2 regions of the Paenibacillus sp. FSL F4-0125 genome follow, and region 2 is predicted to be linked to the other one. Evidence: a T-box and tRNA genes for the amino acid it is inferred to sense, from the RefSeq annotation. Region 2 holds a T-box; the other holds one or more tRNA genes.
The links. A T-box is a leader RNA that pairs with one kind of tRNA and senses whether it is charged. The one in region 2 lies ahead of tyrS (tyrosine--tRNA ligase), so its partner is inferred to be a tRNA-Tyr.
Positions count from the first base shown of each region.

Region 1: it has a tRNA-Tyr gene. The T-box ahead of tyrS (tyrosine--tRNA ligase) is inferred to sense a tRNA for this amino acid. The anticodon was not compared.

Region 1 is NZ_JBBOZJ010000001.1:150,575-158,648, forward strand. Features, by position in the region: rRNA gene NST74_RS00710 (16S ribosomal RNA) at 1-388, shown strand, start outside; rRNA gene rrf (5S ribosomal RNA) at 513-629, shown strand; tRNA gene NST74_RS00720 (tRNA-Ile) at 671-747, shown strand; tRNA gene NST74_RS00725 (tRNA-Ala) at 768-843, shown strand; rRNA gene NST74_RS00730 (23S ribosomal RNA) at 984-3,912, shown strand; tRNA gene NST74_RS00735 (tRNA-Ser) at 3,995-4,086, shown strand; tRNA gene NST74_RS00740 (tRNA-Met) at 4,117-4,193, shown strand; tRNA gene NST74_RS00745 (tRNA-Val) at 4,202-4,277, shown strand; tRNA gene NST74_RS00750 (tRNA-Thr) at 4,311-4,386, shown strand; tRNA gene NST74_RS00755 (tRNA-Asp) at 4,400-4,477, shown strand; tRNA gene NST74_RS00760 (tRNA-Phe) at 4,543-4,615, shown strand; tRNA gene NST74_RS00765 (tRNA-Tyr) at 4,625-4,710, shown strand; tRNA gene NST74_RS00770 (tRNA-Lys) at 4,716-4,788, shown strand; gene NST74_RS00775 (PucR family transcriptional regulator) at 4,929-6,032, shown strand; gene NST74_RS00780 (ABC transporter ATP-binding protein) at 6,147-7,268, shown strand; gene hprK (HPr(Ser) kinase/phosphatase) at 7,479-8,074, shown strand, end outside.
Region 2 is NZ_JBBOZJ010000001.1:3,875,799-3,883,872, reverse strand. Features, by position in the region: gene NST74_RS17130 (LLM class flavin-dependent oxidoreductase) at 1-948, shown strand, start outside; gene NST74_RS17125 (Crp/Fnr family transcriptional regulator) at 1,029-1,712, shown strand; gene NST74_RS17120 (DNA alkylation repair protein) at 1,822-2,631, shown strand; gene NST74_RS17115 (acetamidase/formamidase family protein) at 2,909-4,459, shown strand; gene NST74_RS17110 (Lrp/AsnC family transcriptional regulator) at 4,543-4,989, opposite strand; T-box leader at 5,142-5,371, shown strand; gene tyrS (tyrosine--tRNA ligase) at 5,472-6,731, shown strand; gene NST74_RS17100 (hypothetical protein) at 6,962-7,249, shown strand; gene NST74_RS17095 (anaerobic sulfatase maturase) at 7,463-8,074, shown strand, end outside.

The DNA.
Region 1 (8,074 bases), 3.7 Mb from region 2:
CTGCCGGTGACAAACCGGAGGAAGGTGGGGATGACGTCAAATCATCATGCCCCTTATGACCTGGGCTACACACGTACTACAATGGCCGGTACAACGGGAAGCGAAGCCGCGAGGTGGAGCCAATCCCATCAAAGCCGGTCTCAGTTCGGATTGCAGGCTGCAACTCGCCTGCATGAAGTCGGAATTGCTAGTAATCGCGGATCAGCATGCCGCGGTGAATACGTTCCCGGGTCTTGTACACACCGCCCGTCACACCACGAGAGTTTACAACACCCGAAGTCGGTGGGGTAACCCGCAAGGGAGCCAGCCGCCGAAGGTGGGGTAGATGATTGGGGTGAAGTCGTAACAAGGTAGCCGTATCGGAAGGTGCGGCTGGATCACCTCCTTTCTATGGAGAATCGTCTTCGGAAGTGGAGACATTCAAATCGGAAGTTTAACTTCCACAATAGAACCTTCGGGTTCAAACACTCACTCGTGTTCAGTTTTGAAAGAGCAAGTCTCTTTCATATGCGTTTGGTGGCGATAGCGGAGGGGTTCCACACGTACCCATCCCGAACACGACCGTTAAGCCCTCCAGCGCCGATGGTACTTGGACCGAAGGGTCCTGGGAGAGTAGGACGCCGCCAAGCGAACAACCACTTTGGTTGATTCACAATATTATATGTTATATGGGCTTTTAGCTCAGTTGGTTAGAGCGCACCTCTGATAAGGGTGAGGTCGGTGGTTCGAGTCCACCAAGGCCCACCATATAACTTATATCCCTTTATGGGGCCATAGCTCAGCTGGGAGAGCGCCTGCCTTGCAAGCAGGAGGTCAGCGGTTCGATCCCGCTTGGCTCCACCATAATTTTTAAATTCAATACTTTCTTTAACTTTGATCCTTGAAAACTGGATACCGAAACGAATTTGCGTTTTAGAACATCTTTTAGCAACTTGTGCAAACAAGTAAATGTTATTAGTGAGATTTTTCGAAAGAAAAATCAAGGTTAAGCTAATAAGAGCACACGGAGGATGCCTAGGCGCCAGGAGCCGACGAAGGACGTGGCGAACAACGAAACTGCCTCGGGGAGCTGTAAGCAAGCTTTGATCCGGGGGTGTCCGAATGGGGAAACCCAGCTGTGGTAATTCGCAGTTACTCATACCTGAATACATAGGGTATGTAGAGGCAGACCAGGGGAACTGAAACATCTAAGTACCCTGAGGAAGAGAAAACAATAGTGATTCCGTCAGTAGCGGCGAGCGAACGCGGAACAGCCTAAACCTAAGAGCTTGCTCTTAGGGGTTGTGGGACGTCTCACATGGAGTTACAAAGGAATATGGTAGGCGAAGAGGTCTGGAAAGGCCCGCGATAGAGGTAAAAGCCCTGTAGCCTAAACTGTGTTCTCTCCGAGACGGATCCCGAGTAGTGCGGGGCACGTGAAACCCCGTATGAATCCAGCAGGACCATCTGCTAAGGCTAAATACTACCTGGCGACCGATAGTGAAACAGTACCGTGAGGGAAAGGTGAAAAGCACCCCGGAAGGGGAGTGAAATAGAACCTGAAACCGTGTGCTTACAAAAAGTCAGAGCCCTATTTATGGGTGATGGCGTGCCTTTTGTAGAATGAACCGGCGAGTTACGTTTAACATGCAAGGTTAAGTCGAGAAGACGGAGCCGCAGCGAAAGCGAGTCTGAATAGGGCGAATGAGTATGTGGACGTAGACCCGAAACCGTGTGATCTACCCCTGTCCAGGGTGAAGGTGCGGTAACACGCACTGGAGGCCCGAACCCACGCACGTTGAAAAGTGCGGGGATGAGGTGGGGGTAGCGGAGAAATTCCAATCGAACTCGGAGATAGCTGGTTCTCCCCGAAATAGCTTTAGGGCTAGCCTCGGTATAAGAGTAGTGGAGGTAGAGCACTGATTGGGTGCGGGGTCCGCAAGGATTACCAAGCTCAGTCAAACTCCGAATGCCATATACTTATTGCCGGGAGTCAGACAGTGAGTGCTAAGATCCATTGTCAAAAGGGAAACAGCCCAGACCATCAGCTAAGGTCCCCAAGTGTGTGTTAAGTGGGAAAGGATGTGGAGTTGCACAGACAACCAGGATGTTGGCTTAGAAGCAGCCACCATTGAAAGAGTGCGTAATAGCTCACTGGTCGAGTGACTCTGCGCCGAAAATGTAACGGGGCTAAACACACCACCGAAGCTATGGCTAGATACGTATGTATCTGGGGTAGGGGAGCGTTGTATGTGGGTTGAAGGTGTACCGTAAGGAGCGCTGGACAGCATACAAGTGAGAATGCCGGTATGAGTAACGAAAAGATCAGTGAGAATCTGATCCGCCGAAAGCCCAAGGTTTCCTGAGGAAGGCTCGTCCGCTCAGGGTAAGTCGGGACCTAAGGCGAGGCCGAAAGGCGTAGTCGAAGGACAACAGTTTGAAATTACTGTACCACCGTAATCCGCTATGAGCGATGGGGTGACGCAGGAGGGTAGTGACTCGGACTGATGGATATGTCCGTCTAAGCAGTGAGGCTGATGTGTAGGCAAATCCGCACATCGTTAAGGCTGGGCTGTGATGGGGAGCGAAAATTGTAGTAGCGAAGGTCATGATCTCACACTGCCAAGAAAAGCCTCTAGCCAGGAGAAGGTGCCCGTACCGCAAACCGACACAGGTAGGCGAGAAGAGAATTCTAAGGCGCGCGGAAGAACTCTCGTTAAGGAACTCGGCAAAATGACCCCGTAACTTCGGGAGAAGGGGTGCCCCGGTAGTGTGAATAGCACGAGGGGGCCGCAGTGAAAAGGCCCAAGCGACTGTTTAGCAAAAACACAGGTCTGTGCGAAGCCGCAAGGCGAAGTATACGGGCTGACGCCTGCCCGGTGCTGGAAGGTTAAGGGGAGTGGTTAGGGGTAACCCGAAGCTATGAACCGAAGCCCCAGTAAACGGCGGCCGTAACTATAACGGTCCTAAGGTAGCGAAATTCCTTGTCAGGTAAATTCTGACCCGCACGAATGGCGTAACGACTTGGGCGCTGTCTCAACGAGAGATCCGGTGAAATTTTAATACCTGTGAAGATGCAGGTTACCCGCGACAAGACGGAAAGACCCCATGGAGCTTTACTGCAGCTTGATATTGAATTTGGGTACGATCTGTACAGGATAGGTGGGAGCCGTAGAAATCGGAGCGCAAGCTTCGGTGGAGGCGCCGTTGGGATACCACCCTGATCGTATCTAGGTTCTAACCTAGTGCCCTAATCGGGTACGGGGACCGTGTCAGGCGGGCAGTTTGACTGGGGCGGTCGCCTCCTAAAGAGTAACGGAGGCGTTCCAAGGTTCCCTCAGAATGGTTGGAAATCATTCGAAGAGTGCAAAGGCATAAGGGAGCTTGACTGCGAGACCTACAAGTCGAGCAGGGACGAAAGTCGGACTTAGTGATCCGGTGGTACCGCATGGAAGGGCCATCGCTCAACGGATAAAAGCTACCCTGGGGATAACAGGCTTATCTCCCCCAAGAGTCCACATCGACGGGGAGGTTTGGCACCTCGATGTCGGCTCATCGCATCCTGGGGCTGAAGTAGGTCCCAAGGGTTGGGCTGTTCGCCCATTAAAGCGGTACGCGAGCTGGGTTCAGAACGTCGTGAGACAGTTCGGTCCCTATCTGTCGTGGGCGCAGGAAATTTGAGAGGAGCTGTCCTTAGTACGAGAGGACCGGGATGGACGTACCGCTGGTGCACCAGTTGTTTCGCCAGAAGCATGGCTGGGTAGCTACGTACGGACGGGATAAGCGCTGAAAGCATCTAAGCGTGAAGCCCCCCTCAAGATGAGATTTCCCAATTAGTAAGACCCCTTGAAGACGACGAGGTAGATAGGTTGGAGGTGGAAGTGCAGTAATGCATGGAGCTGACCAATACTAATCGGTCGAGGGCTTATCCTATACTTAAAACGCAAATTCAATTCGGATTCAGTTTTCAGGGAGTCAAATTCCTGTTTGGATTGCTGTGGTACTGATATCGTTTGGAGAGATACCCAAGTGGCTATAAGGGGACCCTCTGCTAAGGGGTTAGACTGCGTAAGCGGTGCGTGGGTTCGAATCCCACTCTCTCCGCCATTTTCAATCCATAGCATTTCTAATTATTGTGGCGGTGTAGCTCAGCTGGCTAGAGCGTACGGTTCATACCCGTGAGGTCGGGGGTTCGATCCCCTTCGCCGCTACCATAATACCTGGAGGCTTAGCTCAGCTGGGAGAGCATCTGCCTTACAAGCAGAGGGTCGGGGGTTCGATCCCCTCAGCCTCCACCATTATTACTTTTTTAGGAATACTTTTTACACCGTGCCGGTGTAGCTCAACTGGTAGAGCAACTGACTTGTAATCAGTAGGTTGGGGGTTCAAGTCCTCTCGCCGGCACCATTATTACTAATGCGGAACCGTGGTGTAGTTGGCCTAACATGCCTGCCTGTCACGCAGGAGATCGCGAGTTCGAATCTCGTCGGTTCCGCCATTTTTTCCACAAGATTAGGGTGGGAAGTTTAATACTACCACTTTATTTTTATGTCAATTTAATATGGCTCGATAGCTCAGTCGGTAGAGCAGAGGACTGAAAATCCTCGTGTCGGCGGTTCGAATCCGTCTCGAGCCACTTTTCCCTGGGGGATTAGCGAAGTGGCCAAACGCATCAGACTGTAAATCTGCTCACGTACGTGTTCGGTGGTTCGAATCCATCATCCCCCACCATTTATGAGCCATTAGCTCAGTTGGTAGAGCACCTGACTTTTAATCAGGGTGTCGAAGGTTCGAGTCCTTCATGGCTCATCCCAAACAGAAAGTCATCACCATAAGGTGATGGCTTTTTTTGTGTTTTAAAGTTGTATTATAGTGGCGCGCTAATGTAGCGATTAACATAATATAAGAGAATATGCTAAAATAGGCGAAAAGAGCAAAAGTGGTGGAGCATGGTGACTATGGATAGTGAGACATTGCGGAAAAAATTAGAGCAGCTCACCGGAAAGAGAACCGGAATCAAGCAGTTAGGGAGGCAGCATTCAGCTTCTCTTTTTAGCATGGGATTAGAAGCGCAGGATCAGCTGGTAATCCATGAGGGCCATCTCTGGGCACCTTTGTATGAGAGTGACGGACGTATAACCGCTGTTTGGGTAGAAATGGAAGGGCTCAGCTCTCTGGAAGTACAATTGGTCAATTATGCAGTTCGGAATTTTGCTATTGCACTTAAAGCTACAGGGCTTAGAGAAGAAGGCGAAGTGGAGGCACGGCAGCTTGGCGCCTGGTTAAACACAGAGCTAGAGCAAGAGAAGAATGACACTGAGATTCCGGATGAGATGACCTTAAAGGGGCGTCTGTTCGGTGACATGATTCCATTCCTCCTTAGTAGTGAGATTGCACACAGCCCACAGATAACTTATCGTTCACTGATGAAATTGCTGCGCAGCTATTTTGAGAATGAAATCATGCTAATTCCTCTTCAAGAAAAGGAATGGTTAATTTTAGCCCGTAAAGAATTGCTTATGGGCGGGGATGATAAGGATGATGAAGAAGAGAGTGTAGATGATCTTCTAGCACAGACTAGTATGGGTTTACATGAGCTGATAGCAAGTGAATGGGTAGGTGTATTCCATTTGGCGGTGGCTCCGGCTATTGTCCCTGTTAAGGGATTAACAGGATCTGTGGCTTTGCTCAGGGAGACGATTGTTCTTGGTCGTATTTTTCAAGTAGGAGAGTATATTCATTTACCTTGGGAGCTGCATTTGGAACGTTTGGTTAACAGCATACCTGACGTACGCCGTAAACAGCTGCTTGGACAAATTGGTGATTATTCCTCTGTACTATCAGATAAAGAAATGCTGCTGACCTTAGAGACTTTCTTCGAGATGGACTGTAATGTAAGTGAAACCGCCAAGAAGCTATATATCCATCGTAATACGCTCCTATACCGTCTGGATAAGATAAAACAAGAGACTGGGGCAGATGTAAGAAGCTTTGGGGACGCTGCTATTGTGAAGCTTACTATGCTTTTGTATAAAGTGACGAAAAGGAAATAGGTTTTTTGTGAACCTTACAAATAGCCATCGTGTCCCGACTGGGGTAATATAAATGTACAAGGAAACAGAATTTTTATTTTAACTAATTAATAATTAACTCGAGGGGGAAATACAATGGCAGGCGTACGTTTAGAGCATATTTTCAAAAAATACCCGGGTTCAGATAAAGCGACAGTAATCGATATCAATCTTGATATTAAAGATAAGGAATTTCTAGTATTGGTTGGACCTTCCGGTTGCGGTAAATCCACAACTTTGCGTATGATCGCTGGTTTGGAAGAAATCTCTGAAGGTAAAATGTACATTGGCGATCGTGTAGTTAACGACGTTGCACCTAAAGACCGCGATATCGCGATGGTATTCCAATCCTACGCCCTGTATCCGCATATGAGCGTATACCAAAACATGGCTTTCGGTTTGAAACTTCGTAAAGTGAAGAAGGATGAAATCGACAAGAAAGTTCGCGAAGCTGCTAAAATTCTCGATATCGAGCATTTGCTAGATCGTAAACCAAAAGCGCTTTCCGGTGGTCAACGCCAACGTGTCGCTTTGGGACGCGCTATCGTACGTGATCCACAAGTCTTCTTGATGGATGAGCCTCTTTCCAACTTGGATGCTAAACTTCGTGGTCAAATGCGTGCTGAAATCACTAAACTGGTTAAACGCCTTGAAACCACTTGTATCTACGTAACGCATGACCAAACAGAAGCTATGACAATGGGTGATCGCATCGTAGTTATGTATGATGGTATCATTCAACAAGCAGCTTCCCCTGAAGAGTTGTACAATGAACCTACAAACTTGTTCGTAGCTGGATTTATCGGATCCCCTACAATGAACTTTATCAATGGTACTTTGTCTGAAGTAAGCGGTTCTATCCGTTTCCGTGCTGAGAACCTTGATGTTGAAGTACCAGGCGGAAAAGCACAAATCATCCGCAACAAAGGTTACATCGGTAAAGAAGTAATCATGGGCGTTCGTCCAGAAGATATCCATGAAGAGCCAGTATTCTTGGAAGCTTCCCCGAACACAATCTTTACTTCATTGGTTGATGTTACTGAAAACCTTGGTCATGAAATGCTCCTTTACTTGAGCGGCCTTGGTAAATCTACTGTAATCGCTCGTGTAGATGGACGTTCCACTACTCGCGAAGGCAGCAAGCCAAAATTGGCTATCGACATGAACAAAATTCACTTCTTTGATAAAGAATCCGAAGCTAACATTTTGTTGGGATAAGATTGTAAAGATCTTTTCTCTCTTGATAAAGCCACCCGAAAGGGTGGCTTTATTGTTTAGATGGACCCTGTTTGGTTAGGCGCTAAGATTGCATTCATAGGCGTTATCAATTAAGATAGCAGGAGAATTACCTCCGGAATGTAATGAGATCGCTGCCAACCGGACGCAGTAAGCGGACAAATACCGCAGGTGACGAAAGGACGAACTTACATGGCTAAGAAAGTAAAAGTATCTGAATTGGTACAGCATTTTCAATTAGAGGTTATTTCCGGCCAGGAAGGTCTAAAGAGACCCATTACGGTCGATGACCTGAATCGCCCTGGACTAGAGATTGCTGGTTATTTTGAATATTATCCAGAAGAACGTGTTCAATTGCTAGGCAAAACAGAACTCGCTTTTTTCTCCATGCTGCCTGAAGCTGAGCGGAAAAGTCGACTTCGTGGAATTTGTAATGACAACACACCTTGTATTGTAATTACACGTGGTTTGGATGTGCCTCAGGAGTTAATTGACATAAGTAATGAAAAGGCACTTCCTGTGCTTCGGAGCTCCATGGCTACGACTATTTTCTCTAGCCGGTTGACGAGCTTCTTAGAAGGAAAATTAGCCCCTACAGCAACGATACATGGCGTACTTTGTGATGTATATGGTGTAGGTATGCTAATCACCGGTAGTAGTGGGATTGGTAAAAGTGAAACAGCCCTTGAACTTGTAAAACGCGGACATCGCTTGATTGCTGATGATGCCGTAGAAATCCGTCAGACTTCAGATAACCAGCTGCATGGTACAGCACCTGAGTTAATCCG
Region 2 (8,074 bases):
GCCGAAGAGGTGGGGCTAGATGTATATGGAGTGGGAGAGCATCATCGTTCTGATTATGCGGCTTCATCACCCGCAGTTGTGTTAGCTGCGGCTGCATCGATGACTTCGAAAATCCGATTGACCAGTGCGGTAATGATATTGTCTTCAGCAGATCCTGTTCGTGTATTTCAAGACTTTGCAACGCTGGACGGGATATCAAACGGACGTGCGGAGATTATGATCGGCCGTGGTTCGTTTACAGAGTCCTTTCCTTTATTCGGTTACGGTCTGAAGGATTATGAAGAGCTGTTCAATGAGAAGCTGGAATTGCTACTAGCTATTCAAAAGTCAGAAAAAGTAACCTGGAGCGGCAAACATCGCGCAGCCATAAACAATCTGGGGATTTTCCCGCGACCGGTTCAAGATCCGTTGCCGATTTGGATTGGGAGTGCCGGAAGTCCAGAGTCTGCAATCCGCACAGGAGCCTTAGGATTACCTTTTGTTTTAGCGATTATTGGGAATGTTCAACCGCTTGATTACGCTTCACATGTGCGGCTTTACAAGACAGCAGCGGCTGAAGCCGGGTACGATATCTCAAGCTTGCCTATTGCCTCACACTCTCACGGGTTTATTGCAGAGACTAATGAATTAGCGTTGGAGAAGTTTTTCCCTTCAACGCATGCTCGGACCAATGTGCGGGCGAAGGAAAAAGGGACACCTCCATACCATCGTTCTGATTATGATGCAGCTTGCAGCTTTGACGGTGCTCTGTACGTAGGTGATCCAGAAACTGTTGCTAACAAAATCATTCATCTTCGCAAGGAGGTGGGGATTACGCGATTCTTTTTACATGTGCCCCACGGTACGATGCCTCATGAGGATGTTATGCAAGCCATTAGACTGTTGGGAACGGAAGTAGCCCCTCGTGTTCGTGAAGAAATCGCGCGCTGGGAAGCAAGTAATCGTTAATGAGTAAGCTGCGTCCTTAGGACGCGGCTTTTTTTGTAAGGTATACTAAATGAGTAACGTTTTAAGACACAGGAGGGGCAATGGAGACTATTGATTATTTATCTCAATTTAATTTGCTTCAATCGTTAGCGCTCGAAGATCTAATAGAAATGGAAGAGTTAACTCGCATAACAGTGGTCCCGAAAAATACATATATCCAAACACCGACAACCTTTTCTGAGGGATTATTTTTTGTGAAAAAAGGAAAGGTTCGCTTATACCGCTTGAATTCAGATGGGAAGCAGTTTACGTCGGATATTCTGAGTGAGGGTAATGTTTTTGGTGAAATGGATGTGATTTCGTTTGGAACCAGAGATCATTACATTGAAGCAATGGAAGAGTGTCATATCTGTACAATTGATCCTGTAAGATTTGAAGAATTCGTAGCTACTCGACCTAGATTCTTGATGTCTTTAATGCAAGTGTTGAGTGATCGAATAAAAAGTATGAGTCAGTTATCGCAAAATCTAGCCATCGGAAATCTCCATGATAAAATATTGTGCGTTCTCTTAAAGCTTTCTGATCAGTTAGGAGTTAAGAATGAGGATAATTTATACAGAATCGATGTTCCGCTGTCACATCAAGAAATCGCTAATTTGATTGGTTCGAGCAGAGAAGCGGTTACGGTAGCGCTGCAAGAATTGGTGAAAGCTGAGGTGATTCAGACAGGGTTCAGAACTATCTATGTTCATCGAGACAAGATTTTGGAAAGAAATATAACATAGCATTCGAGATGTAAACGAGATTACAGCTTTATTTTTAGAAAGAACGGTATCCTAAATATGACATGAAGGTGATTTAAGCTTTCAAATCATAGATGAAGGGACGATTTCTATGGAGCATAGGAAGGGAGCTCGAAAAGTTAGCGATATTCCAACTGAGGTTGTTGAACTGTTACATAAAGGACAATTACAGACTGTAAATTTAACGGAATGGCTTGCTGTGGATCATCTTGTGCTGCTGGAAAATGTAATGGACGAGCTAGGTTTTGGACACGAATCCAACCCTATTTTGCAAAGGCTGAGCGATTTATCCGAAAAGAGAATCATGAAGCTGATACCAGCCATTGCGCGTGAGTTACAACAGGTACTAGAGAGTAAATCTGAGCGGGAACAATCCCGTTTATTCACAGCTTTAGCGCAGCATCTTTCCGATAGTGTCCGCTGTTGGGCTGCCTATATGATCGGTCTAAATCAATCTTTAAGTTTATCGCAAAAGCTAACGGCTATCCGTTCTTTTGCAGCGGATGATCATTTTGGGGTACGCGAGATTTCATGGATGGCTTTAAGAGAATCAGTAATTACAGAGTTGAACGAATCTATTAAGTTATTAGAGCGCTGGGTTCATGATCAAGATCCGAATATAAGGAGATATGCGATCGAATTGACGCGGCCGCATGGTGTGTGGGCGAAGCATATTACTGCGCTTAAAGAAAACCCGGTAATTGCACTTCCGCTATTAGAACCACTGAAGTCAGATTCAGTGAAATACGTTCAGGATTCTGTAAGTAATTGGTTGAACGATGCGAGTAAAAGCAATCCGGATTGGGTGCTGCAGCTTAGTGAGAATTGGTTGATGACCTCAGATACCAAGGCAACGAAACGGATCGTAACCCGGGCTACAAGAAGTATTACTAATCAATAATGAAAAAAGGTTCACTTTTAATTGATATAAAACGCCGACACTTTGTTCCTAAGTAAAGGCGTTTTTTATTGCGAAAAAAGGGAACGGCAAGAATATCAAACAAGCTGTCGCAAAGGTGTTGGCTTGGATTATTAAAGGTACATAATCATTGTGATTTATTATTTAAAGTAAAAATAAAGAAAATATTTATATTGTTAATCCTTAATTCATCTGTTATACTCAAAAACACAAAATGTTATATAAACTAACATTAAAATAAGTTGAGGAGGATGAAATTATGAAAAAACAAACTTTTCGCAAAACAAGTGTTATTTTATCAGCGGTTTTACTAGCGGGAACATCATTTAATGTTATGTATGCTGACACAAACAAAGGTCAGAATACACCGAAAACGCATGTGCTGAAGGCGAATTCTGAGACTGTTCGGTGGGGGAATATCGGTAAGGGTGATCCAGCTTTAACGGTACAATCTGGTGACATTGTAACGGTTGAAGCCATTACCCATCATTCCGGTGATGATTACGATCGAATGATTAAGGGGGATGTGGGAGTCGAAGATATTTTTCACTGGATAAAGGGGGAGAAGAACGAAGCGCTTCGGGGGCCAGGCGTACATATTATGACGGGACCTATTGCTGTAGAAGGTGCTGAACCAGGGGATGTTCTGGAAGTGAAAATTCTGGACATGAAGCTACGACCTAATGGCAATGACAAATACGCTGGCAAAACCTATGGCGTGAATGCCGCGGCGAACTGGGGTTATCTGTACGGAGATATGGTGGAAGAGCCGAAAAAACGTGAAGTGGTCACCATCTATGAGATGGATACAGAAGGTGGAACAGATTATGCAACAGCTGTTTATAATTATAAATGGACTGTTCAGACTGATCCGGATGGTCAAGTGCACCCGACAATCGACTACCCAGGCGTAATTGTAGACCATAATACGATTGATAAGAACTTTGATGTATTGAAAGGTGTGAAAATTCCGGTACGTCTACACTTCGGTACAATGGGTGTTGCACCTAAAGAAGCGGACATCGTAGATTCAGTACCCCCTTCTTACAATGGTGGCAACGTAGATGATTGGCGTATTACTGAAGGTGCAACGATGTATTATCCTGTATCTGTACCAGGGGCGCTACTGTCGATTGGTGATCCGCATGCCGGGCAAGGGGATGCCGAAATTAACGGAACTGCTATCGAGACATCCGTGACGGGTGATATTCAAGTCGTTCTTCATAAAAAAGCAACGCTTAACAAAAAACTGAATGGATTAAGTTTCCCATTACTTGAAAATGAGAATGAATGGGTCGTACATGGGTTCAGTTATGCGAATTATTTGGAGGCGCTTGGAGCTAGTGCGCAAAAAGATATCTTCAAAAACTCATCCATCGACAAAGCGATGAAGGATGCTGCTCATAAAACAAAAGATTTTTTAATGGACGGAATGAATTTGAGCGAGGATGAAGCGTACTCCCTGATGTCTGTGTCAACGGATTTCGGAATCACACAAGTAGTGGACGGAAACTGGGGAGTGCATGCTTTGATCGATAAAGGTCAATTCGGTGATTCGGAGCGTAAGGCTGTGGGATTACGTAGCAGCTTTGAAGGTTTTGGTGCGAAGGTGAGTTGGAAACCGGCTACTCAGACAGTTACTATAAGCTACAATAACAATGTTCTTGAGATGAGAGTCGGGGCGACGACAGGAGTGTACAATGGTGAAATCGTTAAACTCGTTGCTCCAATAGAAGTTGTAAAAGAGAAGATTGAGGTCAGCGAATATTTTGCTAATTTTTATAAAGCTAAGCTATCTAAAACAGAGTAGAGTGAATTTATTAGCAATTATTCGATTATATCCTTCAGTAACCATTTAAGAAAAAGAACCGTCTTTTTTAGCCGGTTCTTTTTTTATATATTTAGACCATCCTGATTTTTGTGGCGCTTTAATAAAATCTGGTTTTCTACACGTACTAGACCATCCAGACAGTAGATTGATTCATGCATAAACCGTTCCATCTCTTCAAGATTCTCAACCAGAATATGAATGTGAAGAATGCAAGGACCTGTCATTTCATAAAGTACAGCTACGCGTTCGTTTTCTTTCAGGACTTCGACAATATGATTTAAATGAGCAGGCTCTACTTCAAGTTCCAGATAAGCGGAAATTTTCTTACCAAGCTTCTCCGCGCTAATGACAATAGAGAATTGCTCAATGATTCCTTGATTGACGAGCCGATCAATACGGTCTTTTACCGCTACACTGGATAAATTAACTTCTTTAGCCAGATCAGTATAGGATATTCTGCTGTTTTGGGCCAGCCGCTGCAAAATATGATTATCGATAGGATCAAGCATGCGGATTCGTTCACCTCTTTTTTCGTAATTGTAACAGAAAAAAGATGGAAATGCCTAGTAGTGCATCACAGCAGGAGTGTGTCTTAGGATTCTCAGCTTAAGATAGTTGACATTGAAGAATTATTTCTCTATACTGGCTGTAATCTTATAAACGATATACGTTGAAGAAGCTCAGTAGTAGCTTAGTCCCTGTTACAGAAAGCCGGGGGTCGATGAAACCCGGTACACACTAAGAGTACGAATTACACTTTGGAGTATCTCGGCTAACCCCGAGCGGAATGGCGAACGATATCTCGTCACGAGTGGCATCAATGCTATGCTTTAGCTTAGTGTTTCATTGATGCAATCTGGGTGGTAACACGGTTATTCAATCGTCCCTATGTCTACAATAGACAAGGGGCGATTTTTTGTTTTATAAATATAAGGATTTATTTGTTTCACTTCATCAATAGGTTATCTACTAATTTAAGGGGTGTTAGGCAATGAATATTATCGACGAACTAGAATGGCGCGATGCCATCAATCAACAAACCGATGCCGAAGGGCTTAAAGAATTGACCAACCAGAAATCCGTTTCAGTGTACTGCGGTGTAGATCCAACGGGTGACAGTATGCATATCGGCCACTTGATTCCGTTCATGGTACTCAAGAGATTCCAACTTGCGGGACACCGCCCAGTAATTCTAATTGGTGGTGCTACTGGTACGATCGGTGATCCAAGTGGACGCCAGTCCGAGCGCTCTTTGCAAACATTGGAGCAAGTGCAAGCGAATGTTGATGCACTTACTGCTCAGATGAAAAAACTGTTCGTGACCGATGGCGACAATCAAATCCGCATGGTCAACAACTACGATTGGACGCATAAAATCAATGTTATCGAATTTTTACGTGACTACGGGAAGAACTTCAGCATCAATTCGATGCTTGCCAAAGATGTTGTAGCGAGCAGATTGGACAGCGGAATTTCCTTTACGGAATTCTCCTACCAAATCCTGCAATCTCTAGATTACCTGCATCTATACAAACATGAAGATGTGCAGCTGCAAATTGGTGGCTCGGATCAGTGGGGGAACATTACAAGCGGTCTGGATTTAATCCGTAGAAAAGAAGGCTCTGAGGCTGTAGCATTTGGACTTACTATCCCACTGATGTTGAAAGCCGATGGTACGAAATTCGGAAAATCAGCTGGGGGAGCCATTTGGCTGGATCCGAACAAAACGACGGCATTTGAGTTCTACCAGTTCTGGGCGAACACTGATGACCGTGATGTTGTGAAATACTTGAAGTACTTTACATTCCTGTCTAAAGAGCAAATTGATGCGCTTGCTGAAAAAGTACAGACCGAACCGCATAAACGTGAAGCGCAAAAAACACTTGCCGAAGAAATGACAAGATTCGTGCATGGTGAAGAATTACTAGAGCAAGCTAAACGCATTACTGCTGCTTTGTTCAGTGGAGATATCAAGTCCCTGACTGCTGATGAGATCGAGCAAGGCTTCAAGGAAATGCCGACTTACGAAACGACTTTGGAATCCAAGAATATCGTGGAATGGCTAGTTGATCTCGGTATTGAGCCATCCAAGCGTCAAGCGCGTGAGGATATCACCAAAGGAGCAATCTCCATGAATGGTGAGAAAGTTAGCGATGTTGGACTTGAAGTTACAGCTAGCGAAGCTATCGGTGGCCGGTTTATCATTATCCGTAAAGGGAAGAAAAACTACAGCTTGGTGAAATTGTCCTAGAGGAAATAGTGCGAAAAAGCCTTCCTTATATGTATAAGGGAGGCTTTTTGTAAGGGTTGATATTCTCATTCTGTGATTAGGAACTTTTTTTCGACGTATTAAAGTGAAAATCGAAAGGTAAAATAGTGAAAATTATGTTAAGCTTAGGATTCGTGTGATTTATGGATTAACATGATAGTCTGAAACCATATTAGAAAATTAGGAGTGGTAATTTGAGAAGACAAAAACCAATGACCATGGAAGAATTGATGAATGAGCTACAAGGTCAGAAAATGAATCAAGAAGATCCCAATCACATCTCTTTTGAGAAGTTGTTTAATGAAGCGTTTATGAGTAAGTATTCCAATTGCAAGAGTTTCGATGAGTTTCTAATCAAAGGGAACTTTCAAGTAAAGTCAGAAGAAGATGTTGATGACATACCTGATGAACTTTTTGATCGTCATGTGGTGAGGGAGACGAAGTTTGCGGATTGGAAATCAATGTTGGAAACAGCAAATAAGGAATACGTTCGTAATTAATAAGACGTAGTGTCTAACTACCGTTAGACTCATCCTCAAAGAAACTGCACCTCCATTACTTTGTCTCAACAGACAATAGGGAGTGCAGTTTTTTTATCTCCGGATATTCGACAAACTATGATGTTTTGCTCATCGTTGACATACGTACCTATGATTTAATTGAAGCAATAAGTAAGCGCTTTAACAAAAAATACATAGGAGTGGCAAAATCGTATGACAACATACATACAGACCTCGAAGCCTGAGACGCTTCATGTCATGTGGAAAACCGTCTCAGAGGATTGTAATTTAGCCTGTGATTATTGCTATTACAGCACAGCAGGAGGACATCCTCATCAACCGATCCGAGTGATGGATACGAATCTTTTAGAGCGGTTTATCGCTCAGTACATGAGTAGATCTTCAGGGATAGCGACTTTCTCTTGGCAGGGAGGGGAGCCGCTATTAGCCGGACTTCCGTATTTTGAACAAGTGATTTCACTGCAGGCGAAGTACGCTCCACCTCATACGATGATAAGTAATGCGCTGCAGACCAACGGAACGCTTATTAATGAGAAATGGGCGAAATTTTTTAAACGGTATAACTTTTTGGTCGGGATAAGTCTGGACGGTCCTGAGCCTATTCATGATTCTCATCGTATAACGGGATCGGGAAAAGGAAGTTATGATTTAGTTATGCGTGGAATTCGTCATTTACAGAATGAGGGTGTGGAGTATAGCATTTTGACGGTGATTCATGAGGATAACGTGACGAGACCAGATGAGTTGATGTCATTTTACCAAGAACATAAATTTCCTTATATTCAGTTTATCCCTTGCATGGAT